One region of the Lysinibacillus sp. FW12 genome, then DNA from elsewhere that is predicted to be linked to it. Evidence: riboswitches for the same ligand, from Rfam matches in the RefSeq annotation. Region 1 holds a riboswitch; each other region holds the start of a gene.
The links. Region 1 has a riboswitch for S-adenosylmethionine ahead of SJW71_RS10950 (Na+/H+ antiporter NhaC family protein). Riboswitches for the same ligand answer to the same signal wherever they lie in the genome.
Positions count from the first base shown of each region.

Region 2: linked by a shared signal. The riboswitch ahead of SJW71_RS03435 (bifunctional homocysteine S-methyltransferase/methylenetetrahydrofolate reductase) and the one ahead of SJW71_RS10950 (Na+/H+ antiporter NhaC family protein) in region 1 are both predicted to bind S-adenosylmethionine.
Region 3: linked by a shared signal. The riboswitch ahead of SJW71_RS21810 (MetQ/NlpA family ABC transporter substrate-binding protein) and the one ahead of SJW71_RS10950 (Na+/H+ antiporter NhaC family protein) in region 1 are both predicted to bind S-adenosylmethionine.

Region 1 covers NZ_CP139094.1:2,147,395-2,158,560, reverse strand. Annotated here, with positions in the region: gene SJW71_RS10960 (hypothetical protein) at 160-324, opposite strand; gene SJW71_RS10955 (VanZ family protein) at 761-2,182, shown strand; gene SJW71_RS10950 (Na+/H+ antiporter NhaC family protein) at 2,266-3,501, opposite strand; SAM riboswitch class I at 3,641-3,748, opposite strand; gene SJW71_RS10945 (LysR family transcriptional regulator) at 4,417-5,301, opposite strand; gene SJW71_RS10940 (acetoacetate decarboxylase) at 5,432-6,172, shown strand; gene SJW71_RS10935 (ketopantoate reductase family protein) at 6,314-7,345, shown strand; gene SJW71_RS10930 (class I SAM-dependent methyltransferase) at 7,922-8,836, shown strand; gene SJW71_RS10925 (Ger(x)C family spore germination protein) at 9,225-10,424, shown strand; gene SJW71_RS10920 (class I SAM-dependent methyltransferase) at 10,456-11,166, opposite strand, start outside.
Region 2 covers NZ_CP139094.1:651,548-662,713, reverse strand. Annotated here, with positions in the region: gene metH (methionine synthase) at 1-420, opposite strand, end outside; gene SJW71_RS03435 (bifunctional homocysteine S-methyltransferase/methylenetetrahydrofolate reductase) at 413-2,260, opposite strand; SAM riboswitch class I at 2,349-2,448, opposite strand; gene SJW71_RS03430 (protoporphyrinogen oxidase) at 2,548-3,942, opposite strand; gene SJW71_RS03425 (protoglobin domain-containing protein) at 4,129-5,421, opposite strand; gene SJW71_RS03420 (SEL1-like repeat protein) at 5,970-7,259, opposite strand; gene SJW71_RS03415 (YdcF family protein) at 7,422-8,438, opposite strand; gene SJW71_RS03410 (hypothetical protein) at 8,623-9,087, shown strand; gene SJW71_RS03405 (DUF2653 family protein) at 9,075-9,362, shown strand; gene SJW71_RS03400 (ion channel) at 9,413-9,781, opposite strand; gene SJW71_RS03395 (S-layer homology domain-containing protein) at 9,887-11,166, opposite strand, start outside.
Region 3 covers NZ_CP139094.1:4,250,626-4,261,791, forward strand. Annotated here, with positions in the region: gene SJW71_RS21775 (aspartate aminotransferase family protein) at 1-108, opposite strand, end outside; gene SJW71_RS21780 (CoA-acylating methylmalonate-semialdehyde dehydrogenase) at 142-1,671, opposite strand; gene SJW71_RS21785 (amino acid permease) at 1,695-3,107, opposite strand; gene SJW71_RS21790 (PucR family transcriptional regulator) at 3,341-4,909, shown strand; gene SJW71_RS21795 (carbon-nitrogen family hydrolase) at 4,961-5,755, opposite strand; gene SJW71_RS21800 (pyridoxal phosphate-dependent aminotransferase) at 5,852-7,021, shown strand; gene SJW71_RS21805 (PPC domain-containing DNA-binding protein) at 7,062-7,565, opposite strand; SAM riboswitch class I at 7,688-7,793, shown strand; gene SJW71_RS21810 (MetQ/NlpA family ABC transporter substrate-binding protein) at 7,883-8,713, shown strand; gene SJW71_RS21815 (methionine ABC transporter ATP-binding protein) at 8,806-9,831, shown strand; gene SJW71_RS21820 (methionine ABC transporter permease) at 9,824-10,495, shown strand; gene SJW71_RS21825 (enoyl-CoA hydratase/isomerase family protein) at 10,506-11,166, shown strand, end outside.

The DNA.
Region 1 (11,166 bases):
AATTAATAGGGAGTGTATCGCACGCACTTATTTGGTTGTGACGCTAGTTGACCGTCACAGCCTCCCCATTTGTTACTTAGGGTCACTTTAAAGCCCGGTGACCCTAAATTATTTCTTCACCTGTTGAAGCAAAGAAAAAAGCATCTCTTTTAAAGATGCTTATTGAGACAATTCTTCAGATGAAGTTTTTTCAAACTCTAATATATGTCCATCTATTTTTGCTTTTTCTTGTTCCTCGATAAATTCTTCTTTTAGTTCATCAAGTCTGGAATTATGTGTTTTTTGATAACCCGGAAATAGATTGTAATCTACTGGTTTCCCCATAAGTTCACCTCTTATCTCAGTTTTTATTTTATTATAGGGTATATTGATATTTTCTGACAATTGTTTATACTCTTTTTGATTATATGGACTGACAAGACACTACAACTGAAGCCTTATAAATCATTGATAAATATACATAATGGCCTAGGAAAATATTATTTGAATACTATGATTTCATTAAACCTTTATTAATATAAATGTCACTATTAAAATAAAAACACTCATTTGACGTTTCTATAAAATAGGTGTTCGATTACCCCTCTCCCCTCTCCCCTCTCCCCTCTCCCCATATATGATGAAAAAATCTTAAGAAATCTTCATAAATATTCTCAATAATTATTAATAATTGCCATTTACAATAATGAAGGTCGACAGTCAACACATGTTTTATGTGTGTGGACCATGAACAGAATCAATTAGTTGGGAGCGTTTTATCTTGGGAGTAACAGAAATTATTATTAATATTCGAATTTTAATGTTGCCCGTCATCATTATTATTGGCATTGAGTTTTTGCTTATTGCCCTCTATTATTTCGTTTATTATAAAAAACAACCATCCGAACGAAAAAAACTAAGTATTACTAAAATGATGCTTGGCGCACTCTTCATTGGGTATATCGTATTTGTATGTGAGCTAACGATTATTGGACGTGGTTCTTCTCATTTCCTAGAGATGAATCTTCAACCATTCAGTGGTTATATCGATGCCTGGAAAAAATACTCGTTACGTGATCTTCAAAATTGTATTTTTAATATATTAATGTTTGTGCCGCTTGGGATTTTCTTACCCTTACTTTTCTCTAAATTTAAAGCTTTTAAGATGCTTTTCCTTGTAGTCGTATGTGCTACACTTTCAATTGAAACATACCAAACACTTACAGGAGCAGGGATTTTCGAGCTTGATGACTTATTCAACAACTCACTTGGTGGGGTTATCGGATACCAATTATACAGACTAGGGGCTTCTATTGTTCATCACAAAAAAGTAAAAATAAAAAGTCTTGTTGGAACTTTGGCTATCCCTCTTATCATGGGATTGATTTTTATTGGGATGTCATTGGTATATGCTCAACAAGAATTTGGACATCTGCCAATAAACGCTTATACAAAATCCAATATGTCAGGTGTTCATGTATCTACTTCATTGCAATTAGACTCAAACCCTACTGTTGCGCCCGTTTATAAAAAAATTATTCATAATGAAGAAGTTGAAACATTGTTGCAAGATAAATTAGGGTTATCGGAGTTGAGTGCAAAGAATTATAAAGACGACCGAGAAATTTTATTGCAAGACAAAGCAGGTATGCAATATACATTATTTATAAGTTCAATGGGGAATTGGTCGTTAACAGCGAATAATTATTCGCAGCAAGCGACATCGACTGGTCAGGAAAACTTGATTGATAAGGCGAAGGCATTGATGGACGAACTTTCTATCCTCCCTCAAGAAGCAGAGTTTTCTGTACTGGAAAACGGGGAATTTGAATGGAATCTTCCAGATCGTCCCGATTTAAATGTCGACTATTGGTATGGGGATGTAGTTCTTGATCTTACACAAGATGGACGTGCATATTCATTAGCCTATAATGTTCAAAGAAATCAATTTACACGGGAAGTAGATATCTTGTCCCCTGCTGAAGTATATGAGCAAATAAAGAATGGAGAATTTCCTCAAATAAAGTATAATGCACTCGTTACAGAAGAAGAGCTGGTTCTAAAAAAAGACGATCAGCTTGAAATTGAATTAATCGAGCTAACGTATATGTATGACACAAAAGGTTTCTATCAGCCAGTATACAACGTTTCTGGAACATTAAACGGAAACAACTGGTTTACACTAATACAGGCAAGAAAGTAATCCTTCTAAATCTAAACCATTACTTTAAGAGATGAAAAAGACCAGCTAAGCTAAAATTTTGCTTTGCTGGTCTTATTTGAGCTTTAGGCTTTCTTTTTTGAAGGGTATCCGATAGAAATAGCTATCATTCCGCAAATACCAATAAGAATGGGATAGATCGAGTATTGCAGCATACTTACTGGTGATATTTTGGCCACGCTTGCGGCAGCAAGGAATTGAGCCCCATACGGCAGAAGCCCTTGGACTGTACAGGAGAAAATATCTAAAATACTTGCGGATTTTCTTGGCTCAATGTCATATTGTTCAGCAATATTTTTGGCAAGTGGCCCAGCAATTAATATCGCAATTGTATTATTAGCAGTAGATAAATTCGTTAAACCCACAAGGCTAGCAATGCCGAATTCAGCACCCTTTTTCGATTTAATTCTACTTGTCGCAAGGTGCAGCAAAAAGTCAATGCCTCCGTTAAACTTAATAACCTCTACCATTCCAGCTATTAATATGGCAAGAAAGGCGATTTCATACATACCGGACATGCCTTCTCCAATCGTTTGCAGAAGGCTCATCAAGTGATAGCTACCATCTACTAAGCCAACAGCACCAGCAAGGACAATCCCTAGTGCCAGCACAAGGAAAACATTCATCCCAGATAACGCTAAAATGATCACTAAAACATATGGTACAATTTTAACCCAACTATAGCTTACATGCGCCACTTGTGCTGTTTCACCCATTGAAATGATTGCTAAAATAATGCTCGTTACAATCGCTGCTGGCAATACAATCCAAAAATTAACCTTAAACTTATCCTTCATTTGTGCGCCTTGTGAACGTACGGCAGTAATGGTTGTATCTGAAATAAAGGATAAATTATCACCAAACATTGAGCCACCAACAACAGCCGCCATCACTAAAGCAATAGAAAGGTCTGTAAGATCACTTATTCCAACGCCTATTGGAGCTAATGCAACAATCGTTCCCACGGATGTACCCATTGAGAGGGAAATAAAACAGGCAATGATGAACAAGCCCACAACCAGTAAGTTTTGCGGAACGACCGATAAAGCAAAGTTAACAGTGGAATCTACTGCCCCCATACCTTTTGCAACCTCTGAAAAGGCCCCAGCCAAGAGAAAAATAATAACCATCATCATGACATTTAAATTCCCTGCACCTTGACAAAAAATATCAACTTTTTTCGTAAACGATTCTTTTCGATTCATGGCTAGAGCCACAGCACCTGCAATGGTGATAGCAACAATGACAGGAAAGGCATAAAAATCACCTGTAATAACCCCAGAACCAATAAATAATATCATAAAAACAACAAATGGGATCAGCGCCCATGGATTCTCTTTCTTCACTGTTTTACCTCCAAAAAAATTAAAATCAGCCTTTTTCCATAAAAAAAGGCCTCATCTTGAATGAACAAGAAGAGGCCTTATATTGAAAATACACCTCTTATCTATCAAGTCATTTCTTGCTGGATTTGGCACAGTAACTTAATGACTAAGTTCCGCTGCCGAGATTTCATCGGGCCAGTCCCTCCATCTCTCTTGATAAGAAGAAAAAATATTATTTTTTTGACACAATATTAAAAGATTAAAATAAAAAATTAATATTTGCAACAAGTTTTTTCTTTAACTTCTATACGTACATAGATTTTCCGATTAATCTTAGAAGAAATCTGCTTATTGTAGCTGATTTTGTGTATTACTGAATAACGCCGATAGCGGATATTCCATCTTGCTCCTCGGGTATTCATCCTGCTTCGCGGTTATTTCACCTTACTCCTCGGGTATTCAGCCTTGCTCCGCGGGTATTTCGCCTTGCTTCGCGGGTATTTCACCTTACTCCGCGGGTATTTCGCCTTGCTTCGCGAGTATTTCACCTTACTCCGCGGGTATTCAGCCTTGCTCCGCGGGTATTTACCCTTGCTTCGCGAGTATTTCACCTTGCTCCGCGGGTATTTCACCTTACTCCGCGGGTATTTGCCTGCTAAATAATAGAATATAATCCCAAGTCGCTTATTGTGCAACTAACAAAAAACCAGGTGCTCTTCTAAGAAGAACGCCTGGTTTTATTGTGAAAGTGAATCTTACTAACTTACTTAGTTTTGATTCGTTATAATACTACGCTAAGTTGAGGCAATGAACAAGTTAAAATATTTTCCAACAAAATTTTAGGGAATTTTTATGTTTTTTCGAGCATTTCAGGAACCCGTTTCAAAGGTATTAAATTTTGTAGTGCTCATTATTTTCGTTAAAGTAAGTAATAATAAAGTCCCGTAACTGTTGAACGGCAGCTGACGAAATGGAATTTTTTACCCAGGACAGACCTACTGTATACGTTGGATTCATATTAGCTATTTTTACAAAATGTAAATTAAACTTTCTACAAACCGATATGGGCAACAAGGCTACACCCTGTTCCAGCTGGATAATTTCTGCCAGAAGGGTTGAATCTACTTCATAGTTTTTGATAGGCATAAATCCCGCTCTTTCACAAAGTGACGTTGTAAAACGACTATATTCTGCATTGTTGGCTAAGGAAATAAAGGATTCATTTGCAAACTTAGCTAGAGCAACCTCTGACTGACCAGCCAATGGGTGATTAGAAGGCAACACAAGTACTACATCCTCTGCCACAAGCACACAGGTTTCAATTTCTTCATCAATGATTGGAGGGCCTGCTATGCCCAGATCAATATCCCCTCTCTTTAAATTTATACGTATATCATCCCTTGTCTCAATTCCCTGTTGAATTTTGGCATGAGGAAAATCATTAATATATTGACTAATTAGTCCAACGAGAAATCGGGTATTTGATATGGCTATTTTAACTGTACGAGCATTGATTTCATCAAGTGATTGAATATCCATTTTTGCATTTTCTAGTTCGATAAATACCTTATTAACATGCTTGAGCATAATCTGTCCTGCAGCACTTAATTCAATATTTCTTCCTTTTCTATGAAATAATTTTGTGCCTAGTTCATCCTCCAGACGTTTTATAGTCAAACTTAAGGATGGCTGTGCAATATTTAACTGTTGAGCCGCCTTCGAAATATGCTCTGTATTTGCTACTGTTTGAAAATACTTCAATTGTAAAAGTTCCATTTCGCTTAAGCCCCCTAATTCATTTATCTAAATAAATATATTTATATCTTATTATGTATTAGACGCAATGTAAAATCCGCATTAAAGTAGTTATTGTAAGAAGACAAAGTTGAAAGAATGGTGGTTTTTCATGAGAAAAGATGAAGTAATGAGACAATTCACAACACCGTTGGATGCAGGTGCTTATCCCATTGGACCTTATCGCTTTTATAACCGTGAATATTTAAATATCGTCTATAAAACGGATATGGAAAAACTTAAGAAAATTGTTCCAGAACCATTGGAAGTGAAGGAGCCCTTTGTCAAATTTGAAATCATGAAAATGCCAGATGTAACAGGGCTAGGTTCTTATACAGAGTGTGGTCAGGTCATTCCTGTTAGCATGGATGGTGAAGAAGGTGATTATTTACATGCAATGTATGTTGATAGTTTCCCCGCCATTGCCTCTGGTAGAGAAATTGCTGCGTATCCTAAAAAATTAGGTAAGCCTAGTTTATTTGTAGATTCTGATACATTAGTTGGTCTCTTAGATTATGGTTCATTAAGAGTGGCTAATGCAACAATGGGATATAAACATTTCCCACTGGATCATCAAGAGGCACTGAAAGAAATTATCAAACCCAATTATATGTTGAAAAAGATGCCTGGTTATGATGGACGACCAAGAATTTGTGAGCTAGTGAGAAGTGAAATTACGGATATTAAAATACTGGGAGCATGGTCAGGTCCAGCGAGACTTGAACTTTTTGCCCATGCACTTGCCCCAATGGCTGATTTACCAGTGTTAGAAGTTGTATCAGCTTCCCATATTGTCACAGAACTATCGTTGGCATCACCTACTGTTGTCTACGATTATTTAACTGAAAAATAGAAAGAACACTAATCCATACATTATCTAATCAAGCAATGAAGCCGTATGGAACTATGCAGATGAAGCTATTGGAGAAACAACGTGACAAAATACAAATAGCTAAGCTTATTGAATAATTAAATAAACCAAGGAGGCATTTAGATGAGAATCGCCGTTTTAGGAGCAGGATCTTTAGGAACAATCGCTGGTGCATATATTGCTGCCGGTGGACAAGATGTCGAATTAATTGATGTTTATGAAGAACATGTAGACGAATTGAATCAATCAGGGGCAAAAATAACAGGAACTACTGACTTTCAAGTGAAAGTAAAAGCCATTACGCCTAAAAATATGTCAGGAACTTATGATTTAGTTTTACTGTTAACAAAACAATTGTATAATGACTCGGTTTTACAAGGCTTACTACCATTTTTAAATGAAACAAGTGTCGTTCTTTCTTTACAAAATGGGATTCCAGAAGAAAAAGTCGCTGCAATTGTAGGGCGAAATCGTGTGATTGCTGGATCAGTTGAGTTTGGTGCTACATTCATTCAACCGGGCATATCTAGTTTGACAACAGAATATAACCACTTCAAACAATATGCATTTCAAATTGGTGAATTAAATGGAGAAACAACAGAAAGAATTAGACAAATACAAACAATTTTAAATCTTGTAGGTGGCACACACATCTCAGACAATTTAGTTGGCACAAAGTGGTCTAAACTATTAATTAACAATGCTTTTAGTGGTCTTTCTGCCGCGCTCAATACGAATTTTGGTGGCGTTCTTGATCATGAGACGAGTAGTATTAGCGCCGTGCATATTGCGGATGAAACGATAAAAGTGGGGCATGCTGCTGGAGTACAATTTGCCAAAATGAATGGCTTCGATATAGCTTCATTAGAAGTGAAAAAGGCTCATGATATCCCTGAACGTGTCAAAGCCTTCCAACAATTGATGGCATCCTCTAAACTACTTAAAGCAAGTATGCTACAGGATTTAGAGAAAAAACGTAAAACGGAAATAAATTATATTAATGGAGTAGTATCGGAGCTTGGCGAAAAGCTGGGTGTTGCCACACCTTTTAATAACCTTGTCGTTCAATTAGTAAAACAGGCAGAAGATTTACAGACCGTTACTAATTTTGAAACAAACATGCCATTCTTTGCTGAACTAGTTAATCATCATTAAACAAAATGACCAGTCACTCTTCACAGAGTGCTGGTCATTTTGCGTTTAGGTAAAGACTATGAAAATCTTCTTGAATAGACTAACATATTGTTCTGAACAAAATCTGAACAATGATACAAAAAAGACTAGACCCTACAACATGCTGTAAGTCCTAGCCTTTTAAGTGAAAGTGAATCTAACTAAATTTTTGCTTAGCTTTTGATTCACATTATAATACGAATGAACAGCCTAAAGGTTTCATATTTTTTTAATAAAATGGGTCTCCCTACACAAAAAGACCAGGAAATCACGAAAATGTGATCCTGGCCCTTTTGTGAAAAGTGAATATTACTCGTTTACTTTAGTTTTTTTGTATTCTACTAATAAGTTAGACGGCTGTTAGTTAAAAAAGTTACATTTATTTTTAAAATTTTTTATTTAATTTTATAGTATGATCTATCTTCCCCTCTCGTATAATCAAAGTACTGAAAACTTGACAAAAAAATTATTTTATGCTAAAATTTACATTTAAAATATTGTTTTGTATAATAGGATTCTCCTGGCCAGGGGAATCCTATTTTTTTGAGGAGTGTTAATATGAATAAACAGCAATCTAGTATCACTTCATTAATAGCTGCCTTTAGTAGAGCTTATCATAGTCAAATGGATACACCGAAAATTTTTGATGATTATGTAGCAAAAGAGTTAATCTCACCTGAAGAGTTTCAAAGTATTCAAGATCACCTGATACAAGGCATCGACTTCTTTAACAAGGACATGGCTATACCAACTAAAGACAATGTAAAAAATTTAGTAAAATGGATAACGCAAATTCAACTCGCTCCTACTCCCTTGGCACGTGCAGCATACAACGAAAATGTCTTGCATCATGAAATCCGGCTTGGTATCGAGCAATATGTAATTTTAGGCGCTGGCTTGGATACTTTTCCTTATCGTCATCCTCAGTTAGAAACAGTTGTAGAAATTTTTGAGGTTGATCATCCTACAACCCAGGCTTTTAAGAAGAAACGATTACAAGAAGCATCACTTCCACCAATGAAGCATCTTCATTTTGTTTCAATGGATTTTACTAAACAATTTCAATCTCAACCCCTCTTTGAGCAAGGGTTTCAGTATAAAAAGACGTTTTTTAGTCTGTTAGGTGTCTCCTATTATTTAACGAAAGAAGAATTAGCAAGTTTACTCACTCATTTATTTGCTCTTGTTCCATCAGGCAGTTCCATTGTGTTGGATTATGCCGATGAAACTCTCTATCAGGAAAATGGCCTTTTTAATAGAGTGGACAACGTGGTGAAGATGGCTGCTGCAGGTGGCGAGCCGATGAAATCGTGTTTTGCTTATGAGGACATGGAGAAGATGTTAGATCCATTGGGTTTACTCATATACGAACATCTTACCCCTCCTGCTATTCAACAGCTTTATTTCCAGAATCGGACGGATTACTTATCAGCTTTTGAAACCATCCATTACATGCATATTGTTAAAAAATAAGTATAGTTAATTTATTTTTTATATTATTCTTAATTTTCTTTCTATTTCCCAGGCAATTAACTATTTCAATATATAAATTTAGTATACTATAGTAGTGTAAAGCTAATTAGCCTTACACCTCCTAGATTCGTTACTAGGGTCACTGTGAATGCAGTGGCCCATCTATTATTAACAACAACCCTTAAAAGGGCCCACTTAAAGTTTTTTACTAAAAAATAAGCCTCATCCCAAGTTATGCACGTTTACTAGCCAGACAAGCGGACATGCTCTGCTTATCCTAATAACAGTTTACAAAAAGAGTTACCTCAATATCACTTTTTGATTATTTTGGCTGTTATTTGCTTATCCTTAATAATGTTGGACTATCTTTGCCCTTTTCCTTGAGGAGGTGCCGATCATCAAGCACACACTGTCATTCATACTATTGCTTTTCATTATTCTTTTGTTAGGTGGATGTTGGAGTAAACGAGAGTTAAACGAATTGGCTATCGTTACGGCCTTTGGGGTCGATAAATCGGACGAGCTTGTTGAAATTTCCGTGCAAATTGTTAACCCTAGTCAGGTAGCCTCAAACAAAGCCTCTAGTTTCCAAGTCCCTGTTTTTACCTACCATGCTAAGGGAAAATCCTTATTTGACGCCATGCGAAAATTAACCACTTTGACGCCAAGGAAACCCTATTATTCCCATGCGCAAATTATAATCATCGGTGAAGAGTTGGCTAAAGAAGGAATGAATAGCATTTTAGATTTACTACAAAGGGATCCAGAGGGTAGAAGCGAATTTAACATTATTATTGCCCATGAATCGACTGCCCAAGAAATTTTGAGTATTTTAACACCATTAGAGGATATTCCAGCTAGTAAATTGTTTAAATCCTTAAAGGATACTGAAGCAACCTGGGGAACGACTGAATCTGTTATTCTCGACGATTTAGTTCAATCTTTGGGTCATATAGATAATAGCGCCGTATTACCTACCATTCAAATTCATGGTGATGCGGATGCTGGAAAATCTAGCAGCAATGTTGAAAAAATTAAGAGCCCCGCACAATTACAATATGGTGGACTGGCTGTTTTTAAAAATTATAAGCTTATTGGCTTTTTGACAGAAGAAGAAAGCAGAAATTATAACTTTTTACACAATAATATTAAGAGTACCTTTGAAACGCTTGCCTGCCCTGAGCAAGGGAAAATATCGACAGAAATTATTCAATCTTCAACAAAAGTGACAGGACGTATTCAGCATGACATTCCCTCGATTACGATTCAACTGGATATTGAACAGAACGTCGCTGAAATAAGCTGCCCTCTAGATTTAACCAAGCCCAAAACCATCGATGCTCTAAATAAAGCAACGAGCAAGCAAATTAAGGAAAGTATAGAGCGCACAATCCAAACGATTCAACAAACCTATCAGGCTGATATTTTAAAATTTGGCGAAGTACTACATCGTGAGGATTATAAAGCTTGGAATCGAATAAAAAAAGATTGGTCGACTCTTTATCCAGAGCTAGAGGTTAATCTTGTAGTCGATGTCCAGACAAAAGGAGTAGGTACCGCAACAAAATTAAAACTCAATAAAAAATGACCAGTCGCTAAGATGACTGGTCATTTTGTTTTTAGCGAACAGCTTCAAATGTCATGAGTGACGTTTCTTGACTTGGCTGTTTAGTATACATGTAGTTTGCTGAACAAGTGATAGTAGTGAAACCAATACTTTGTAATAGAAATTTAAATTCCTCTACACCATACCAACGCAATGGGAACTTTTGTAGTTCCGTATCCACTAATTTTCCTTGTCGCCATTTTTCATATTTTAATACTGTTAATGTTTTCTGCTCCACCCAGTTCATGGCTATCGATTTTCTTTCAAGCGCAATTCCTTCATCTTCCGAAATTTGAAAATAGGTTGTCGCCATTTCTCCCGTTTTCCAGTCTGTCGGAAATAATAAATCAATGATAATCCGTCCACCAGGAACTAGATGCTGATACATACACGTTAACGCAGAAACAGCCTCCTGATAACTTTCGATTAAACAGAACGAGCCAGTAGGCATAACAATCGCCTCGTATAGCCTACTTAATGAAAAATTACTGACATTGCCCTCATAAAGCACTGGTGTCAGCCCTCTTTCTAGACATTGTTTTCGACAGGAAGCTAGCATTTCCGGAGAATAATCAATCCCCTCTATATCAATGCCTTTTTCCTTTAAAGGAATATAGAATCGACCAGAGCCAACTCCAGCTTCAAGTACCTTACCTGTAATACCCTGCAATCGTTCTAGATAATATTCAATATCCCCACCAAGGGAGTATCCTACTGGTTTTGT
Region 2 (11,166 bases), 1.5 Mb from region 1:
GAGCTCATCAAATGTAATACCGCCAGTTACGGATAATGTTTTTGTTGTTGGTCCCATAGCTCCAGCTACAAATCGCGGCCAATCCGATGTTGTAAATTTATCCACCGCTTGGCGAGCAATTTCAACTGCACGTTTATTAATCTCTTCCGCTTTTGCACCCAGATCGTATTCATTTAACACAAGAGGAGTTCCACCAAATGTATTCGTACAAATGATATCTGCGCCAGCCTCTAAATATTTAAGATGAATTTTCTCTATAACATCAGGTCTAGTAAGCACAAGATTTTCATTACACCCATCGAGCTCCTCTCCACCAAAATCATCTGCCGATAAGTTTTCATTTTGTAGCATTGTTCCCATTGCGCCATCAAGAATTAAAATACGTTTCTCTAATTGCTCTTCAATCAAGTGCTTAGCCATGTATACTTACTCCTTTTTTTTGTTCATCCAATTGCTCAATATATTTCATCAACTCTAGTGTCACATCATAGCGTAAAAAAGGTGTAATAAGGTAAATACCATTAAAATATTGCGCAGCCACCTCTACTAATTCCCTTGCAATGGCAATACCCTCAGCTGTTGCACGTTCTTTATCTTCACCACAAGCCTTCATTCTTGCTAAGGCATCTTCTGATAATTTGATGCCAGGCACCTCGTGGTGTAAAAACTCTGCACTTTTATAACTCGTAACGGGCATAATCCCAATATATATCGGTGCTTGTAGATGCTTTGTTGCCTCGTAAATTTCCACAATTTTTTCCTTCGTATACACGGGCTGTGAAATAAAATAATCTGCACCATGTTCGATTTTCTTTTCTAAACGTGCCACAGCACGGTCTAACACACGAACGTTTGGATTAAATGCAGCAGCCACTGAAAAATTTGCTTTTTTTCGAAGGGGTTTACCAGAGAAAGAGACCCCTTCATTTAACTGCTTAATTAATTGGATTAGCTCCATCGAGGATACATCATAAACGCTTGTCGCACCTGGGAAGTCCCCAACTTTTGTTGGATCACCCGTAACAGCTAAGACATCATGAATTCCTAAAGCATTTAATCCCATTAAATGTGATTGCAGACCGATTAAATTACGATCTCGACATGTAATATGTGTTAGAGGACGTACGCCATGTGTATTCTTCAACAATGCTCCCATTGCAATATTGCTAATACGAGGAGAGGCTAGAGAATTGTCTGCCATCATGACTACATCTGCGCCAGCATCATACAATTGTTTTGCTCCTACAAGGAATCCATCAATTTCTAAATGTCTAGGTGTATCCAGTTCTACAATGACAGATCGTTCACGTTTTACTTTTTCATGAAGAGGCTCATACTTAGGAGGCTCTGCTTCTCGAACGATCTCAATCTTTTCAGGTTTCGCATGCTTTTCATGAACGGGTGATAACTCCTCTAAATATTTTTTTGCTGCCGCTATATGCTTTGGTGTCGTACCACAGCAGCCCCCAATCAAGCGTACCCCTTGATCACGTAGTTCTACTGCTGCTCGACCAAAATAATCAGCCTCCGATTCATAAACGACACGCCCATCTTCTAAGTCAAGAAGTGAAGCGTTCGGATAAGCTGACATAAATGCCTTTTCAGGAAGTTCTACGCCTTCAAATGCTTGTATTGTATGATGTGGGCCTAGCCGGCAATTGACACCAACGATATCTGCACCAAGTGTTTCTAGCTCATGCAAAGCATTATTTAAAGACATTCCATTTTGTAAAACACCAGGCTCATGCATAGATACTTGTGCAATAATTGGTAACATTGTTTTTGCACGTAACATTTTTAATGTTGCAGTTAATTCTTCAAAATCATAATAGGTTTCAAGTAAGAGGCCATCTGGATTTCCTGCAAGTAAAACACTTGCTTGTTCCTCTACAGTCGCTAATATTTCCTCTAGTGTTGCATCACTTTTTCGGATACCACGAATACCTCCTATTGTCCCTAAAACAAATTGACCTCCATCTGCAGCTGCTCGCTTAGCAATTGTAATAGCTGCTTCATTAAATTGTTGAACGCGTGATTCTAATCCATAGCGAGCTAATTTGATGGCATTTGCACCGTACGTATTCGTTTGAATGATGTCAGCACCAGCCGCAATATATTCTCTATGAATCTTTTCAATTAACTCTGGTCTCTGCACATTCATTTCCTCATGGCAATATTCCAATCCATAGCCATAAAGAACTGTGCCTATTGCACCATCCGCCGTCAATACATGCGTGTTTAACTTCTCAAGCAATCCCATAAAACTAGCCTCTCTTCCTATGTCTCTGTATAATAAAAAGCCTTCTTTCATAAAAAAGAAGGCTTTAACGATTCAGCATTGTTGTTCCTTCTCATCTTCGACTCAACGGTCTTCTGGATTTAGCACCTGACAATAAGTTGGTTGCTGAAGCTTCAATGGGCCAGTCCCTCTGCTTCTCTTGATAAGAATTAAGTATGAATTTTTTAAATAATTAAAAGAATCATATCGTTTACTGACGAATGAGTCAAGAGTATTTCACGTAACAAAGTAATTTTTAACTTAAAATCTTAGAAACTGGATAGTTCCTCTGCAAGCTCCTCACCAATTTTTTTCCCATTTTGAATGCAAGCTCCGATACCTACACCAAAATATGAACAGCCTGCTATAGCTAAATTTGGATAGTTTTTGTTCAGTTCCTGAAGCAACCCTTGTAACGCTTCTCTGTGAGCTAAGTCGTATTTAGGCATTTGATCAATCCATTTTGTTACATTTACTACGGTTGGATCCTCTTCTATTCCCAAGCTCTTTCGAACATCCTCTAAAGCAACGGTTACCAATTCTTCATCAGTCATGGTACGTAGTTGTTCATACGCTGGGTTAATACTCTTATAGAAGAGTCGTACAAGTAATTTATTGTCTCTCGATGTATGCTTCCATTTACGACTTGTCCAAGTTGCTGCATTACAAGTAACGTTAGAATTATGAGAGACAATATAGCCCGTTCCATCTGCTGGCAATTTCGCGTCTGGTACATCGAAGCCTAAGTATATGGTAATGGCTGACGCAGTAGTAAATTGATTAAAATAACGGTTTAATGATTCATCCTTCATGAGGCTTTGAACAGCTTCATTCGGTAGTGCAAGCACAACATAATCTGCTCCGATATTTTCACCATTTGCTAATGAAATTGTATAGCGGTCTTCCTGTTTTTGAACATGTAAAGTAGCGACACCCTTGATAATTTCAACATTGGTTAATGTTTGCTCAAGTCGATCGATTAAAGAAGTTAAACCATTTTTAAATGATATAAATTTTTTATTGGCAGCTTTAACAAATTGCTCACGGTTCGCATCAAAACCTTTAATGATACTTCCATAATCATTCTTATAATCAATTAAATACGGTAAAGTAGAAGCAATTGAAAGCTGATGTAAATCACCTGAATACACACCTGCTAGAACTGGTGCAATTTGGTTTTTTACTAGTTCCTCTCCTAAATAGTAGGTTAAGAACTCGCCAATTGAACTTTCCTTTGTAAAGCCTTTGTTTGGTAATGTCAAATCCTTTAATGCTTCCTGCTTTCCTTGCTCTGATATTAATGTGCTTTCCTCTAAGGATGCCAAGCTCATTGGAATACCAAATGTAGAATCAGCTGGAATAGCATGTAGTTCATTATTTGTGTAAATATAAGAAATGCCGGTTTCGTTATAAACTAGATTATCTTCAAAATCAAGCTCCTGCACTAGCTCCATAACACCTTTATGGCGAGCGACAATAGAATCAGCACCTGTTTCCATAATAAATCCTTCTTCATATGCCGAATGTAACTTACCACCTAGATATGTATTTTTCTCTACAAGTACTAGACGAACATCTAGATTATTCTCCTTCACTTGACGTTGTAAGTAATGCATTGTGCATAATCCTGTAATTCCGCCACCTAATACAACAACTGTTTTCATATAAACCGCCCCTATTATTAGTTCTTTCTACAGTATAAACCTATTTTCATTGAAAATTGCATTCAACCCTTTACAAATTTAGCAAAAATAGAGCTATCCCTTTAGGAGATAGCTCTAGCCAACATATATATTAATAGGTACTATAGTGTTAATTACGCCTAATACATTGTAGTAAATACTAACCGTCTATACTTTTAAATTTTGCGCAAAGGTCGCTAATTTTTCTGCCGAATTCGTTACTTCTGTAAATGATGTCCCTAACTCACCTAATATACCTACGATTGCTTGTATTTTTGTTGCCATGCAATCATTTTGTTCTTTTGCTTCAGTCATGGCATCTAGTATACTCGTAAACTGGCCTTCTGTTTGCAACATATTTTCCTCACCAGACGCTACTTCTCCTTGAATATTCGTCAAAGAATACTCTAGTTTCTCAGTCCGTTCGCTTGTTTTTTTCAATAACAAAGCAACCGCTGTTACCGATTCTTTTGTTTGAATAGATAACTTTCGAACTTCGTCTGCTACTACACTAAATCCTTTTCCCGCCTCTCCAGCTCGAGCCGCTTCAATAGCTGCATTCAAAGCTAACAGATTAGTTTGATTCGCAATAGTAGTAACAACACTCATGATTGTCTCCATTTCTCTAGACATACCTGATAATTGTTCTATATTTTCTTCAATATCATAAAGTGAATGAATAATATTATGCATATTTTGTGATTGATTTTTTAAACGTTCCCGTCCTGCAAGTGCTTCATTTTCAGCTAAAGTCGATACATCAAGCGATTTTTTGGCCAATTTTTTAATCTCATCAGACTGCTTGCTGAGACAGCAAAAAGAATGATTGGTTTCCTGAGAGATTGTGGCAAGCTCTTCAGAAGAACGTACAATTTGTTGTTCAATTGCGACTCTCTCATGCTCCATGCTTTCTTTCATTTCTTCAACAGTATTTTCAAAAGCTTCTAAGACGAGCTGTTGCTCAAAGTTACAAATTTTCGATATAGCTCTTATTGTATTGAACTGATCATAAGGATACTCTATATTTTTTTCAACTAAATCAATAAATGAAATAGATAAATCTTGGAATGCGCAAATATACCATTGTGTTCTTAGTCCAATGTGGACATGTACCTTCGCAATTTTTACACGCCTTAGATAGAACTCCTCATCAATTATTCCATTAAACATTTCGATAATATGCTTCCGTAACGTTACTTTAAGCTTTTCTACAGAACTATGTTGACTAATAATATCTACCAAATGATGCTCTGTTCCTATCATGTTATAAAAGCGGTTTACGATGTGATCTACATTGTCCATAACATATGGCTGGAAAGCCTTTAAATATTGTAAGTCTTGCTCCGTTAAGTTCAGCATTTCAATTTGCTTCGCCATTGATTGGCGATTAGACAAATCCATTTTCACTGTGTATTGCTGTAGATCCAATACCTTCGTCTTTCTCTGTTTTTGAAAAATCACACAACTTCCCTCTTTCATTCTGTTTACTTTCAGCAGGCCGAGAAACATCAAATACCTTTTAACATATTGATAGATTAATGAAAAAATACCTATCCATAACGTCTTGGCATAACCATATACATTTTTCCAAGTTTATTGAAAAAAACTTCCCTTTCAAACACTATGAATGACAAACAGTAGATTTTTGCATATGTACCTTTTCAAAATCACTCATATACCTTAATCATTTTATAATTTGCTGTCAATTTTTAACCACCCAATATTTTACATAAAATGTATAAAAAGTCCCTACAGTAAATTCACTTTAAAAAACAATTAAAAAGCTACCACACTATTAATTGGTAGCTTTTTTTACCCGATTTCTTGATTATTATGCTTATTTTTTTAAAATTTCTTCTGGCACCCTATAAATTTCACTATATTAATAATTTTTACCCTTATAACAACTAAAACTATATACTTACTAAAAGGTTTATTCATATACCAAAAGTTTCATGTTAATCAGATGTATAAATAATTCAAAGACACTATATTTTTTAACACAAAATTTACAAACTTTTAAGTTCCTGTAATATTTCCGAAGCTTCTTTAATGCCTGCATCTGCTGCAAGTCCATACCACTTGATGGCCTCTTTCAGATTTCTAGCTATCCCTTCACCTTTATTGTACATATGCCCTAGCTGTAACTTGGCCTCTGCATCCCCTTGAAGGGCAGCCTGTTTAAACCAATGAATGCCTTTTTCAATATTTCGTATACCTGCAAGCCCATTACTCCATATATACCCCAAATCATAAAAAGCATCTACATGATATTGTTCTGCAGCTCGTTCATACCAAAATAGTGCGCGGTTTACCTCCTTCGTTTGGCCTAGGCGTCCCTCTAAATAAATTCCACCAAGAAGATATTGTGCTTCTACATAACCGGCCTCTGCAGATTGTTTATAGGCATTGAATGCTGCCTCCATATCTACAGTCACGCCTAACCCCTGCTCATATATAATCCCTAGCGTAAACATGGCCTCTGGTACATTCTTTTTAGCAGCATAGTCAAACCATTTTTTTGCTAATGTATAATCTTTCGTTACTCCTTCACCATTAAAGTACATATCCGCTAAATTATTGGCAGCATCCGCATGTCCCTGCATTGACGCCTTTTCATAGTATAAAAAGGCCATCGAATGACTTTCTTCTACTCCAATTCCTTCAAAGTAAAAATTACCTAACATATATTGTGCATCGGCATTCCCTTGAGTCGCAGCTAACTCAAACCATTTCAATGATTTTTCGATCTGAAAATGATTACCTTCCCTAGCATTGTAATATTCACCTAGTTGATACTGTGCATCCGCGTCCTGTTCTTCAACCGCCTCTTTATATAGATCAATCATGACCTCATGATCCAAATCCTCTTCCTCTGAAATAGCAACTTGTTCATTATTTTGGTGGTGGAAGTACCATTCTATAATATCAAGCACATCATCCACTACTTCTATACGATTTGCTAGCTTTTCTAGCGAGGAAATTTGCCAAACAAGTATATAGATTGACTGTGGTATGGCCTCACGCAACACATCGTCATACTCCGCTAACAATGTTAATACATTCTCCTGCACTGATTGGTATTGTTCTGATTGGACAATTTGTAAATGGCGTTGCTGCTGTTCTTTTAATAGCCTCCTCACTATTTGATACAATATTTTTTGCAAGGCTGCTAGGTTAACTTCAGCGAATGTAAGTAATTTTATATTTTGAGCAAACCATGAATTTTCTGTTTGTATCAGATTTTGTAGAGAATCAATTCGTTCTTTGTTTCGCTTAACTAACATTTGCTCGTACATTATTTTCCTCCCTTGCACGCTCTATCAATTACGTCCAAATTTTTTCGAACTTGCTCGAAAAGCTCACCTTCACAACTACCGCTTCACAATCAGAATAAAAATTGCTGAATCAAGCTAAAAAACTGCCTTACCACTATTATATGGAAGACAGTTGAATTTTGGTTACACATACGCTCTCAATAGCAAGCCTACGAATAGGGTGATGATTAAAAAGACTGTAATGTGTGCCCATTTATACATTTCTAATAAGCCAATAAATTCTCTTGTGAATGCGTTTGGAACATAGTAAAAGGCTGTCTTAGAACCAATTCCTTCCGCATCTAATTTTGCCTTTTTCGCATAAATACTTGCACGAAACACATGAAAATTATTCGTAACAAAAATAGAGCGATATTTTTCACCTTGTGCATGATGGTCCATTACCTTTTTCGAAAAGGACATATTTTGTTCTGTATTAGAGGATTGATCCTCTTTTAGAATCTTGTCAGGGGGAATTTGGTGAATATTAATTAAGTATTGTTTCATAGCAAATGCTTCCGATATCCTTTCATCATTCCCTTGCCCACCTGACACAATGATAAAAGGCCTTTCCCCATACTTTTTATATTGCTTCACCGCCTCATCTAAACGACTTGCTAAAAGAGGGGGCACTCTATCACCAATTAACCCTGAGCCCAGAGCAATTATATAGTTAGGTTCATAGCGTATCGGCGTATAATGATACAATATGGCATATGCTAGGACACTTGTGTATAAAAACATTGTATAGCCAAAAATCAAAAATGCATAGAAGAAAAGAATATGCCAAAGGACATTTTCAATTTCAATAAAAATGACAAAAACATACCATATCATCATCATAACAAAACTTAGCCCCAGAATGGCTAACATTAAATTACGTACTTTACGTCCTTCCTTTTCCAATAATACTTTACTATTGAAAAACATGGCGATTGATAAAATAAACATAATGCTAGGAAAGCTTGCTAATATAATAAATATCCCCATTTCTGAAATAATCCCCTGATCATTTGGCAGCAATAACGGATAATGGATCATAAGTAATCGAATAACATATACACCTATCAAACCAAGAGCTACCACATTGAGAAAGCGCCTTTTTTCTGTTAGGTACAACAGGAAAAATATTGAAATTAATATTATGAATGTTAGTAGCATCACTTCACCCCTTCCTATTACTTCATTTTTACAATCATTGTATCTGTCACTACTTGTTCAATTTTTTTGATAGAGCCCAATTATCTGAAGCGTTTGTTTTATTTTTTAATAAAGTTCATGTAATATTACTATATAAGAAATAGTTTATGACCAAACTCAAAATTATATTGGAGGAATGTAAGTAATGAAAAAAATTCTTGCCGCTCTTTTTGCAGCGACACTGATATTTTCAACGGTTGGTGCAACATTATTCATTTCAGATACACCAACGGCAGAAGCTAAATCCTATAAATCAGGTAAAAAAGGCTTCTCTAACAATAATAATAGCTCGAATATCCAGAAATCACAGGATACTTCTAAAGATCAAAACAATGCAACAACAAATAAATCTAATTCAACATCTACTAATAAAGTGGATACTACTAAAAAAGGTGGCTTTTTCTCAGGAGGTCTGATGAAAGGCTTAATGCTTGGGGGACTTGCTGGTTTATTATTCGGTAGTCTATTTAGTGGTATGGGGTTACTCGGAAATATTTTAGGTTTATTAATTAACGTAGCTGCAATTGTCGTTATTGTGATGCTTGTCATAAAAATTGTGAATATGTTTAAAGATAAAAAGCGTAAAGAGGAAGCACAATGGCACAAATAATTAATGAGCAAGATATTATTAATGCGATTTGTTTATCTCAGGCATATTATAAAAACATCCGCCCAGAAGATGTGCTAGTTGAATTAACATACGATGATGATACAGGCTTCGGTGCTGAGGTTGAAGTAAACGGTCAAATTGAGATGCTCAATACGGCAGCCATGATTGGCGCATTACGTGTTTGGATTAAAGACGTTCTACATGGTGACCCTTTCTCAACAGGAATTGAGCTAGTTTTAGACGATGAAGAAGGCATTATTGCCAAATTATCATAATAAAAATAGCAGTACAATGAATCCTTCATAAGATTCATCGTACTGCTATTTTACTTTTTCATCCGTTTCTTCACCTCTTCTTTTTCTTCTTCATTAAGAGAAAAATCGACTATTGAACGGCCAAGCATTAATAGCATGATAAACATGACTCCCGTACCAACAATTAAATAGATCATTGTGAAAACTTTAGAATATGCCGTAGTTGGATAGAGCCCTGTTTCTACGCCTGTTGGAATCAAACTGACAACTGCAAAATACATAGCGTCCAGCCAATACCATCCTTCAGTCCCCTTGTAAAACAATGTTCCTGAAAGAATGATTAAAAACAGTGTAGTAAATAATGAGATAAACTGTGGTCGCTTAAATGACCTCCACAATCCTTTCGCTAATCTTTTAGCAGATAATATAAATGAGAGCATCCCTAACCTCCTTTTTTCTGAACGTTCTATAACATAGTTAGACTATACGTTGTTTTTAACAAAAACGTCAAAAGGTAGAGGCAAATTACCTCTACCTTGTAAACTTTATTTAATCAATACATGACTAAGGTTTGTAAATATTTTCGCTGCTTGACCTCTCGTTGTGGCAGATTCCGGAGAGTATTTCCCCTGATTCCCTGTCACAATCCCTAATTCATATAACATAGAGACTGCACGTTTTGTTTCAGCATTATAGGAGGCTACATCTGAAAATGGCGATTCAGCTTTTGCAATATATGGCTGATTAAATTGTTGCTCATAGGCACGTTGAATCATTAATGCTAATTGGGCACGTGTAACAGACTGTCCAGGATTAAATTTCCCATCCGTTCCCTTTACGAGACCATGTACATATGCTGCTGCAATTTCAGACTGCATTGTAGCATCATAGTTTGCAATGTCCGTAAATGGTGCTTTTTCCGTTGTAGTTAAGCCCAAGCTTCTTACAAGAATAGCAGCAGCTTGAGCACGAGTTAGACTACTCTCAGGTCGAAATGTACCATCGGGATAACCATTCATAATACCGGTTTCTGCTACATTTTGAATATACTCTTTCGCCCAATGATTCTCTGTATCTGTGAAACTTATTGCTCCCCTTGTAGTAAACGTAACTGTAGGGTTTTGAACACTCTCATTTCCAGCTGCATCTATTGCTTTGATTGAAACACTGTAGGCAGTATTTTCTGTTAAATTTTCGAGCGTCATCTTAGTAGTATTCGCATTCAATGTACTGGCTAACTTACCATTCACATAAACATTGTAATTTGTCACACCTACATTATCCATTGCTTCTTGCCAGCTCACCTCTACCGTTGTCTTATCCTTCATATCTATTTGGATTGCCTTCGTTACATCCCATAGAGAACTTGTTTTAATGATTGGTAAAAATGCTTCATTGGCTACCGCAAAGTAACCCGCTTCGCTTAAATGAATGTTTTCTGGATTTGGTAGGTAGTTAGGAACATCCTTTGCCACAACATCATGTGTTGGTACAAAAATGGCCCCTGCTTTTTCAGCTGTTGTTTTGATTGTTGCATTTACTGTAGTCAATAACAGCTTAAATTGCTTTTGTAAGTTCTCACTATAGTAAGGGAAAGAATTATAATAGCCCATCACATATACTTCCGCATGTGGATTTAACTTTTTAATTTCAGCTAGAATCGAAGCTATATTAGATACAGCTTCTTTAGTTGCTTTTACGATAGCTACAGTATCAATCCCTGTAGTTTGCGACTCCTTTAAAAGAGGCAATAAATCATTTGCCCCAGCAGTTAATGTAATAATCTCTGCTTCTTTTATAGAAGCTCTTAATTTTACCTGCTCCT
Region 3 (11,166 bases), 2.1 Mb from region 1:
AGATTTCTCCACTACATATGTGGCTTGTGGATTGTACGGTTTCATTGAATGCCATACATATTGCTCATCCTTTGTTAATACATCACTTTTAAGATTTGTCTGCGTCATAGCCAAACACCCCTCCTTATTATTTTCACTGCATTAGCTTTTCGCGTCGTTATTGCTTGGGAAAGCAAAGGAACTTGTTGTATCCTCAGTTTCATCTGGCCAGCGTTCAGAAATGGTTTTTGCTTTTGTAAAGAATCTCGCTTGATCTGGTCCAAACATATGCCCCTCACCAAATTTAGAGCGTTTCCATCCCCCAAAGTTGTGATAGCCAACAGGAATTGGTATTGGTACATTAACCCCTACCATGCCAACTTCTATTTCTTCTTGGAATCTACGTGCTGCTGCTCCACTGCTTGTAAACATGGTTACACCATTACCAAGTTCATGGTCATTTATGAGATCAATCGCTTCTTGTAATGTATCTACACCTACTACAATACGCGCTGGTCCAAAAACCTCTTCTTTAAAGATCGTCATTTCTGGTGTCACATTGTTCAGTAGTGTTGGACCAAGATAAAAACCATTAGACGTTTCGCATACTTTTGGATGTCTACCGTCGATGACAAGATTTGCTCCTTCAGTGACTGCCCCATCGATATAACGTATAATTGTTTCCTTCGATTGTTTAGTAATGACTGGGCCAAAGTCGACATCTTGCTCTGTATATGGCCCTACCTTAAGTTGAGATATTTTATGTTTCAATATTTCTGTAAAACGTTGTTCCGTATCCTTACCTACAACAAGTGCACCTGAAATAGCCATACAGCGCTGAGAGGCTGCACCATATGCGGCTCCTAAAAAGGCATTGGCTGTTTGTTCTAAGTTGGCATCTGGCATAACAATCATGAAATTCTTTCCACCGCCAAATGCTGCAACTCGTTTATTGTGTTTTGTTCCAGTTTGATAGATATATTCAGCAACAGGCGTTGAGCCAACAAATGAAATTGCTTGTATCTCTTTGTTTTCTAATAGTTCATCGACTGCCTCTTTATCTCCATTAACCACTGTCCAAATACCATCTGGAAGTCCTGCCTCTTTCCATAATTGGCTTAAATATAAGGCAGAAATAGGAACGCGCTCAGACGGCTTTAATATAACGGCATTCCCTACAGCAACTGCCATACTTGTAATAGCAAGTGGTACCATAACAGGGAAATTAAATGGTGCAATGGTTGCTACTACGCCGAGTGGCGATTTGGCAGAAAAAGCATTAATATTTCCACCTACATTGACGGAATACTCCCCTTTTAGCATTTGGGGTGCACTGATTGCCATATCAACTGATTCAATACCACGAACAATCTCACCTTTTGCATCTTCCCTTGTTTTACCACTTTCCTGACAAATCATATTGATTAGCTTATCCTGTCTTTCTACTAACAATTGACGGAAACGATGTAGCACTTCTACTCGTTTACCTATTGATGTCTTTTTCCATGCTGGGAAGGCCTCTTTTGCAAGCTGAATAGCATGCTTTACTTCATCTTTTGAAGCAAGAGGTACTCTTGCAATGACCTCACCTGTGGATGGGTTATACACTTCTGTAAATCGACCACTTGTACCGGCTACCTCTTCACCTTTAATAAAATGTGTTAGCGTTTTCATTTCTTGCTGAACTGTCATAATGAGACCACTCCTTCATCGTATTATTGTTCAAAATCAAACTCTTCCTTGCTGAAAATAGAGCTTGATTCATCGGCTTGTTTAACTGTCTTTTTCTTTTGCGTAAGCATATAGAAAATCATCACAACTGCAACGACAACACATGTGAATAAAATTTGCGAGCGCATAGACTCTATAAAGAACATCGCAATTAATAAAGCTGTTGTTGCTAGTATTGTGAAATACGTTAAATAAGGGAATAACCACATTTTCACCTTTAATAGCTCCGGGTTTTCCTGTTCAATCTTCCGTCGCATTTTTAATTGTGAAAAGGCAATGATTAAATAAAGAATGAGCGTTATAGCACTACAAGAACTTAGTAAAAACATAAAAACTTTATCTGGAGAAACATAATTCATAATAACTGCAATATAAGAGAAAAATGTTGCTGCTAAAATGGCATTTACAGGAGCACCTTTTTTATTTAATTTTAAAAATGCTTTTGGGGCCTCCCCTTTCTCCGCTAGAGAAAATACCATTCGTGAAGTTGCATAAAGCGCTGAATTTAAGCATGATAACACGGCTGTTAAAACAACAAAATTCATGATTTGTGCGGCAGCAGGAATCCCAATATAATCGAGAACCGCTACATAAGGACTTGTTAAAATATCTGAAGAATGCCAAGGTAAAAGTGTCACAACAACCGCTATAGAGCCTACATAGAAAATTAAAATACGCCAAGTAATGGAATTGGTTGCTTTCGTTACGGCCGCTAAAGGTTCATCTGATTCTCCAGCAGCGATAGCTACGATCTCTGTTCCCATGAAAGAAAAAATGACGATAACAACACCCATTAACACAGCACCAAAACCATTTGGTAAAAAACCACCCTGCCCAACTAAATTGGTCATACCTACTGCATTAAAGTTTGGTGCAATGCCAAAAATAATAAATGCTCCAAGACCGAGGAACACTACTATACTTGCAACCTTAATAAGAGAGAACCAATACTCAAATTCACCAAAGGCTTTGACAGAAACAACATTTGTTAAAGTAAGTGCTACGGTTAACAACAGACTTAATAGCCATAAAGGAATCCCATCATACCAATACTGAATAATTGCTGCCGCTGCTGTTGCCTCTAATGCAATGGCAATAACCCAGAAAAACCAGTACAGCCAACCAATCATAAAGCCTGCCCATGGACCAATGGCTTCATGTGCATAGTGTGCAAACGACCCACTCGTTGGATTGACAGCCGCCATCTCACCCAGCATACGCATAACTAACACAACGATAATTCCTGCGAATATATACGATAAAATTGCCCCAGGACCAGCTAAATTAATAACCGAGCCACTTCCCATAAACAGTCCTGCACCGATTACTCCGGCAATAGCAATCATCGTCATATGCCGCTTTTTTAACCCTCTTTGTAAATGCGTTTGTTGCTCCATATCTGTCACCTCTTTTATTAGATTACTTGATCGCTTACAAAAATCTTACATGTTTCATAACGTTGAAGTAATAGACAAACTGTAAAATTCTATACATATGTTTTAAACATAATGTAAAATAGACTAAATATTCTTAAAATAAAATAATTGCTATTTTATAAGAAAATACACAACATTAAACAGAATTTATAGAAAATCATTTTAATTTAATCATGTCAAAAGGAGGAGCTAAATTGAGTCCATTTCAACTAAAAGTACTAGATGTTTTGGAAAATAAATATTTTCAAAAGGCAGAGGTTGTAGCAGGTTACGAGGGATTATCAAGGATTGTCAAATGGGTACATGTTCTTGAAATCGTGCAAGTTGATGATTTTTTGGTCGGTGAAGAACTAGTATTAACAACAGGAATTAGTCTACAGCATAGCATTGAGGATTTTGCGGCATTTGTAGAAGCCCTTATTCAAAAAAAATGTGCCGCTCTCTGTATTGAGTATGGCTCCTATATTCAAACAGTTCCTGAAGCAATCATAGCACTTGCTAACTATCATCAGTTTCCCATTATTGTTTTTCATGAGGCAGTTCCTTTTGTTCGTATTACACAGGATTTACATAGCCAAATTATCAATAAGCAATATTTACTCATTTCTTCGCTAGAATCTTACTCACAGGCATTGAACAAAAATGCAGTCTTAGGACAGAACACAGACGATATTTTGCAAAATATGTATAACGAATTAAAGACACAAATCATGTTTGCTATTAAAGAGCGAGAGCCTATCTTTTATCCTAATATAGGACACAAAAAACGGCAGCAATTAGAAACATTGCACAAATCTGCACCACAATTTAAACATGAGCCTATTTTCATCTTTGATGAACATTATGCAGACCTAACACTCTATCGAGAAGATGGGCTATTCTCAGAATTTGAATTATTAATATTAGATCGTACAGCAACGGCATTAGCGCAACTATTAATGCGGGAATTCTATATCGAGGAAAAGAAGAATATAGAGGATGCAACCATTTTAGCAGATTGGATTGATCAAAAACTTTCTAAGGAGGAAATCTTTAAATTTATTGATACACATTACTCAAGCTATCAACAATCTAGTGGAACTATTTTTATTTTAGCCTCTCCCCATACATTGCCGAAAGCACAGGAAGATATCGTCTATAGTAAACTCTATTATCGAAATCTCTTTGAACAGCATGGCTTCATCCCATTTTTATTTGAAAGAAAGAGCTATGTTATTTTTATTTTACTTCATACAAAAGACAGCAAAGCAACTCGTGACATATTAAATAACATCTTTTCTACACTTCCTAAAACTGATTTTTATAAGAAGCAACAGACACAAGGCTTTCAAGTAGCCGTTGGGAAAGTCGTTTGTAACGTAGAGGAAATTCCGAAAAGCTATCAAACAGCCATAGAAACCTTATATATTTGCCGTAAAGTACAAACTTCCTCCTTTTTTTATGATGATCTGCATTTATATCATTTAATTTATAAGCTACAAATGCAGGTGAATTTACAGGAAGTAATTTACGACTATCTTCAGCCAGTGATTGAGTACGATAAAAAATATAATAGTAAGCTACTCGAAACATTACAGGTGTATTTACAAACAAATGGCTCCAAACAACAAACAGCCAATCAGTTGTTTATTGTTCGTCAAACCCTCTATCACCGATTAAAAAAGCTTGAAGGTTTATTAGGTAAAAATTTTATGAAAGGACATAACCGCATCACACTTGAGTTTATGCTATTGGCAAATTCATTAATTGAGGAGAAGGTCTAAAAAAGTAGGCACGCTCAGCAGGTTGTCTTCCCTTTTGAGCGTGCCTCTTCACTACCCTTTCACAACAACATCCTGATATAGTCCAGGTCTACGATCGTCATAAACTGGGATTCTTCCGCGTACTTCATCGACAATAGAAAAGTCTACATCAATGACCGCTACTTCTTCATCTTCAGCACCAATCCAAAGTACTTCACCCCAAGGCTGAATAATCATAGATTGCCCATTAAAGTTTTCTACCTTTTTTGAAATACGATTAACTGCGATGACAAAACATTGGTTCTCAATCGCACGAGCCTGTAGTAGCGTTTTCCAATGATCAATCCTTGGTGTCGGCCACTGTGCTGGTACAAATAATACCTTTGCTCCTTGTAAGGCGTGGGCACGTAACCATTCAGGGAAACGAATATCATAGCAAATGACACCAGCAGCCTCAATATCTCCTAAAGCAAAACGATTCATTTCATCCCCTGCTTCTAAATAAAGATGCTCGTCCATTAAACGGAAAAGATGGGCCTTACTATATTCCCCTACAAGCTCTCCTTGGCAATCAAATGTATACATCGTATTATAAAATTTATCGCCTTTTTTTATTGATACGGAGCCACCTACAATATGTACACCAAGTTCCTTCGCTAAGTGTGCCAAAAAGGCTTTCGTTCGCTCACCATTGACATCTGCTAAGTCAGGCAATTTCTCTAGTGCATAGCCTGTATTCCACATTTCAGGTAGCACAATGATTTCTGCACCTTGTTCTGCCGCTTCTCGAATCTTGTTTTCTGCTCGGGCAAAATTTTCTTCTACTTTGCCAAAGCCAACGTTTAATTGAATACAACCTATTTTCATATCTATTCCTCCTCTAGACAATTAACAGAAAAAGTAATACTATTTGCTTCATATTCTTCAATAATAATTATTATATTCTGAAAAAGGTGATCATGCATGGAATTCTCTAAAAAACTACAGCAACTACCTCCCCAATTTTTTGCGGCACTCGTCCAAAAAGTAAACAGTGCCCTAGAGGAGGGACGTGATGTCATCAATCTCGGGCAAGGTAATCCCGACCAACCGACGCCACCTCACATCATTCAAGCATTACAGGAAGCAGCAGACAATCCTCAAAATCACAAATATTCGCCGTTTCGTGGTATCGCCGAATTACGCCAGGCAGCTGCCAATTTTTACAAACGGGAATATAATGTTGATATAAATCCCGACACGGAGGTAGCAATTCTTGGCGGAACAAAAATAGGTCTTGTTGAGCTACCTCTAGCCGTATTAAACCCTGGTGATACCATGCTATTACCGGACCCAGGCTATCCAGACTACTTATCAGGTGTAGTATTAGGTGATGTAAATTTTGAGGTTATGCCACTTTTTGCTGAAAATAATTTCTTACCTGATTATCATGCATTACCTAATGAAGTGAAAGAAAAAGCCAAGCTACTTTATTTAAATTACCCGAATAACCCTACAGGTGGTACAGCAACACTGGCATTTTTCGAAGAGACTGTTCGCTTTGCCAAGGAACATAATATTATCGTATCACATGATTTTGCTTATGGGGCAATAGGATTTGATGGCAATAAACCTATTAGCTTCCTACAGGCAGAGGGTGCAAAAGACATTGGTATTGAAATGTATACACTATCGAAAACCTTTAATATGGCTGGCTGGCGTATAGGCTTCGCCGTTGGTAACGCCGATATTATTGCGGCTATTAATCTCGTTCAAGATCATTTGTTTTGTAGTCAATTCCCTGCAATTCAGCAAGCAGCAGCAGTGGCACTAACAGCTTCTCAAGAATGTGCAGATGAACTAAGGGCTACTTATGAACGTCGTCGAAATGTATTAATTGAAGAAGCTCAAAGAATTGGCTGGCAAGTTACGGCTCCGAAGGGCTCCTTTTTTGCTTGGCTTCCTGTACCTGTAGGCTACACTAGTGAACAATTTGCTGATTTATTGCTAGAAAAAGCTGATATTGCAGTAGCCGCAGGCAATGGCTTCGGTCAATATGGCGAAGGGTATATACGTGTTGGCTTACTTGTCAGCGAGGAACGCTTACGTGAAGCCATTCACAGAATTGAACAATTACAATTATTTACCGCTTAATACTACTATGTCCTGTAGCATACATTCTCTACAGGGCATGCTATTTTTCGATTTTTCTTGGTAGCTCTAAACCTTGCTCTAGCGGATAAAATTGTATATGGCCTGTTTCTTCATCCAATCTACGAATATGCTGAACGCCTTGAATCTCAGCCAGTACAATGTCCGCTGTAATAACGGGATTTCTACCTTTCAGAAAGTGTCCACCTGATACTACACCCCATTGATCACTCATCGAACCATGGAAATGTGTTTCATATCCTCCATCTCGTTTACAGACAACACCAGATCCTTGAATAAATTCGAGTGGTCCCTCTTTTTCAATGACTTCACTAAAACGGACTTTAATGTGCGATGTTTCATCAGGTACTAAATAAACAAAGCTACTTTTTTGGAAGCTCCCAATACAACTTACAATTGTAGCAGACTCTATTTGATTCTCCTCACAGAGCGCCTCAATTCCTTCCATGATGTCTGTCCCCATTAGAATACGAGCACTAATAACCTTGCCAAATGAACCAATTCCATAATTTACTCTTACAGACATTGTTCTCCCTCTTTCATAACAAAAAATTATAATAATATAAAAAATTTTAAAAATATTTATTGACTTACTATACCCCATAAATTATATTAGTTCTATCGGAATTACAAAAAAATATTATAAATCTCTTATCAAGAGTAGCTGAGGGACTGGCCCTATGAAGCTCGGCAACCTCCTTTTTAAAAGGAAGGTGCTAAATCCTGCAAACGAATTTCGTTTGATAGATAAGAGAGGACGTCTTTTTCATGAGCCTCTCTTAGTTTGTAAGAGAGTTTTTTTATTTTCAAAAAACCGATAAAAACATTTTGGAGGTCATTTTCATGAAAAAGAAAAATAAATTTTTAGTAGGTTTAGCAAGTCTTACATTAGTAGCAGCTCTAGCAGGCTGTGGCTCTAAAGAAGATAGTAAAGGTCAAGCTGAGGCAATCGATGAAAATAAAATCGTCGTTGGTGTCACTTCTGGTCCACACGAGCAAATTGCAGAAGTAGCAGCTAAAGTAGCAAAAGAAAAAGGCTTAGAAGTTGAGCTAAAGTCGTTTTCTGATTATGTTTTACCAAATACATCGTTAGCTGAAGGCGATCTCGATGCAAACAGCTACCAACATGAGCCTTTCTTGGACACATTTAATAAAGATCACGATACAGATTTAGTACCAGTAGGCAAAACTATTTTAAATCCAATGGGTATTTACTCTGAAAAATATAAATCATTTGATGATATTCCTGATGGTGCCACATTTGGCTTACCGAACGACCCAACAAATGGGGCCCGTGCCCTCTTTGTTTTACAAGAAGCTGGCTATATTAAGCTAAAGGATGGTGCAGACTTAACAGCCTCTATCCGTGACGTTGAAGAAAATAAAAAGAATTTACAGTTCATTGAACTAGAGGCGGCTCAAATTCCTAAACAGCTTAGTGAAGTAGATGTAGCAGCCATTAATACAAACTTCGCACTAGAAGCCGGCATTAATCCTAAAGAAGACTCTATTCTATTAGAATCTACTGACTCACCATACGTGAATTACATTGTAGTACGTGCTGAAAATGAAAACGACCCAACCATTAAAAAGTTTGTTGAGGCTTACCAATCTGAGGAAGTACGTCAATTCATTGAAGAAGAATTCAAAGGTTCTGTGATTCCTAGCTGGTAATATGCTTCTATTAGCAGAAGAATCTGCCGTATTCCTCATGAGAAAACGAGCAGATTCTCACTTTTAGAAGGACGAGAAAGGAGCAATATCGTATGATTCAATTACAAAATATATCGAAAGAATTTAAGACGAAAAAAGGGATCATTAAAGCTGTGGATGGAATCAATCTTCATGTGAAAAAGGGACAAATTCATGGGGTTATCGGCTATAGTGGTGCTGGTAAAAGTACACTTATTCGATGTGTCAATTTACTGGAACGTCCTACTTCGGGAAAAGTACTGATAGACAATGTGGACATTACAGCCCTTTCGCTAAATGAATTACGTCAAACACGACAAAAAATAGGAATGATTTTCCAACATTTTAATCTATTAAAAACTGCAACAGTTTACAACAATATTGCCGTGCCTTTAAAACTACTAGGCTATAACGACAAGGAAGTAAAAAACCGTGTAGCAAAATACGCCGAAATTGTAGGATTAACAGAGAAACTGGATAGCTATCCTAATCAACTTTCTGGTGGGCAAAAGCAACGAGTTGCTATTGCACGTGCCTTAGCACAAGAGCCAGAGATTTTACTTAGTGACGAGGCAACAAGTGCACTCGATCCTGAAACGACCGAGGCCATCCTTGAATTGTTGTTAAAAATTAACCGCGAGTTAGGCATTACGATCCTACTCATCACACATGAAATGAATGTCATTCAGAAAATATGTGATGAGGTATCTGTTCTCGAATCAGGTAAGGTCGTGGAGTTTGGTACTGCTATTGAGCTTTTTGCAAAACCGAAGCACCTTACTACTAGAAAGTTTTTAAATACAATTTCTCAGCGTAATTTATCCCCTTCACTCATTGAGCAGTTAAACGTTTCAGGAAGTGTCATTCGTTTAACATTCCTTGGTGAAAGTACGGGTAAGCCATTACTAGCAGAAGTCACGAAGGTGTACGATGTGCAACCGAATATTTTAACAGCTAATATTATTGAATTAAAAAACGGCATTGTTGGGAACATCGTGGTGCATTTACATGGAGAAACCCATATCGTCCAAAAGGCCCTAACCTATTTTACAGAAAATGGTGTTGCGGTAGAAGAATTAGGAGGCGAATTCAATGAGTAGTATTCAAAGCTTCTTTTCAGATTGGTCAGATGTCATTGGAAAATCAATTATCGAAACATTCCAAATGGTCGGAATCTCGCTACTCTTCTCCATTCTAATTGGTATTCCCTTAGGGCTATTAATCGTTTTAACACGACCAGGTCAATCCTTTGAAAATAAAATTATCTATCAGCTTTTTAATCTCATCATCAATATTATTCGTTCTGTTCCATTTATCATTTTATTATTCTTCATCTTACCATTTACCAAATTAATTGTTGGTACAACGATTGGTGTTAAAGGTGTTATAGTCCCACTAGTTGTTTATACAGCTCCTTATATTGCACGCTTAATGGAATCTGCTCTTTTAGAGGTGGATTCAGGTGTGGTAGAAGCTTATACAGCAATGGGCATAAAACGTCGCCATATTATTTGGCATGTCCTATTACGTGAAGCACGCCCATCGATTATTTTAGGCTTAACGATTGCCACAATTGGCTTAATTGGCGCTACGGCAATGGCTGGAATGGTGGGGGCAGGGGGATTAGGTGACCTTGCCTACCGTTATGGTCATTTACGCTATGAGGTTGATGTTATGTATGCCACTGTCTTTATCTTAATCATCCTTGTTCAAAGCATACAATCCATCGGCAACCGCTTTGCTGCGAAATTAAAGAAAGACTAGGAGAATGACGATGACAACTGAAATTTACGTAGAAAAAAACGGCTATATCGCAACGTTAGTGTTAAATCGCCCTGATAAACGTAATTCTTTATCGAGGGCGATGTTTCAAGCCATAGTAGACCAGCTTGAGCAGTTACGTACAGATCCTTCTATTAAGCTATTAATTGTTCGCGGTATCAATGAAGTTGCCTTTTCATCAGGTGCAGATATTAGTGAGTTTTTAGATATTCGTTATGCTGCTGACAATGCCAAAGCCTATAACGATATAGCTTTAAAAGCCATTGATGCGCTTTATAAATTTCCGCACCCTACCATTGCAATGATTCAGGGCTTAGCGATTGGCGGTGGCTTAGAGTTAGCAAACGCATGTGATTTTAGATTGGCCACACCGAATAGTAAGCTTGGTATTACGGCAGCCAATATTGGTATTGTCTATAATCTTGAAAGCACTAAACGCTTAATCAATATTGTGGGTGTCGCCAAGGCAAAGGAAATTTTATATACAGCCAACATTTTTACAGCGGAAGAAGGAAAAAGCATTGGTTTAATCACAGCCTTACATGAGCCAGAGGATATTGAAAATGCCACATTGCATTTTGCAGAGCATCTATTAAGTAAATCATCCGTTGCAAATGCAGGCATTAAAAAAATCATTCAGGCGATTGTAGATG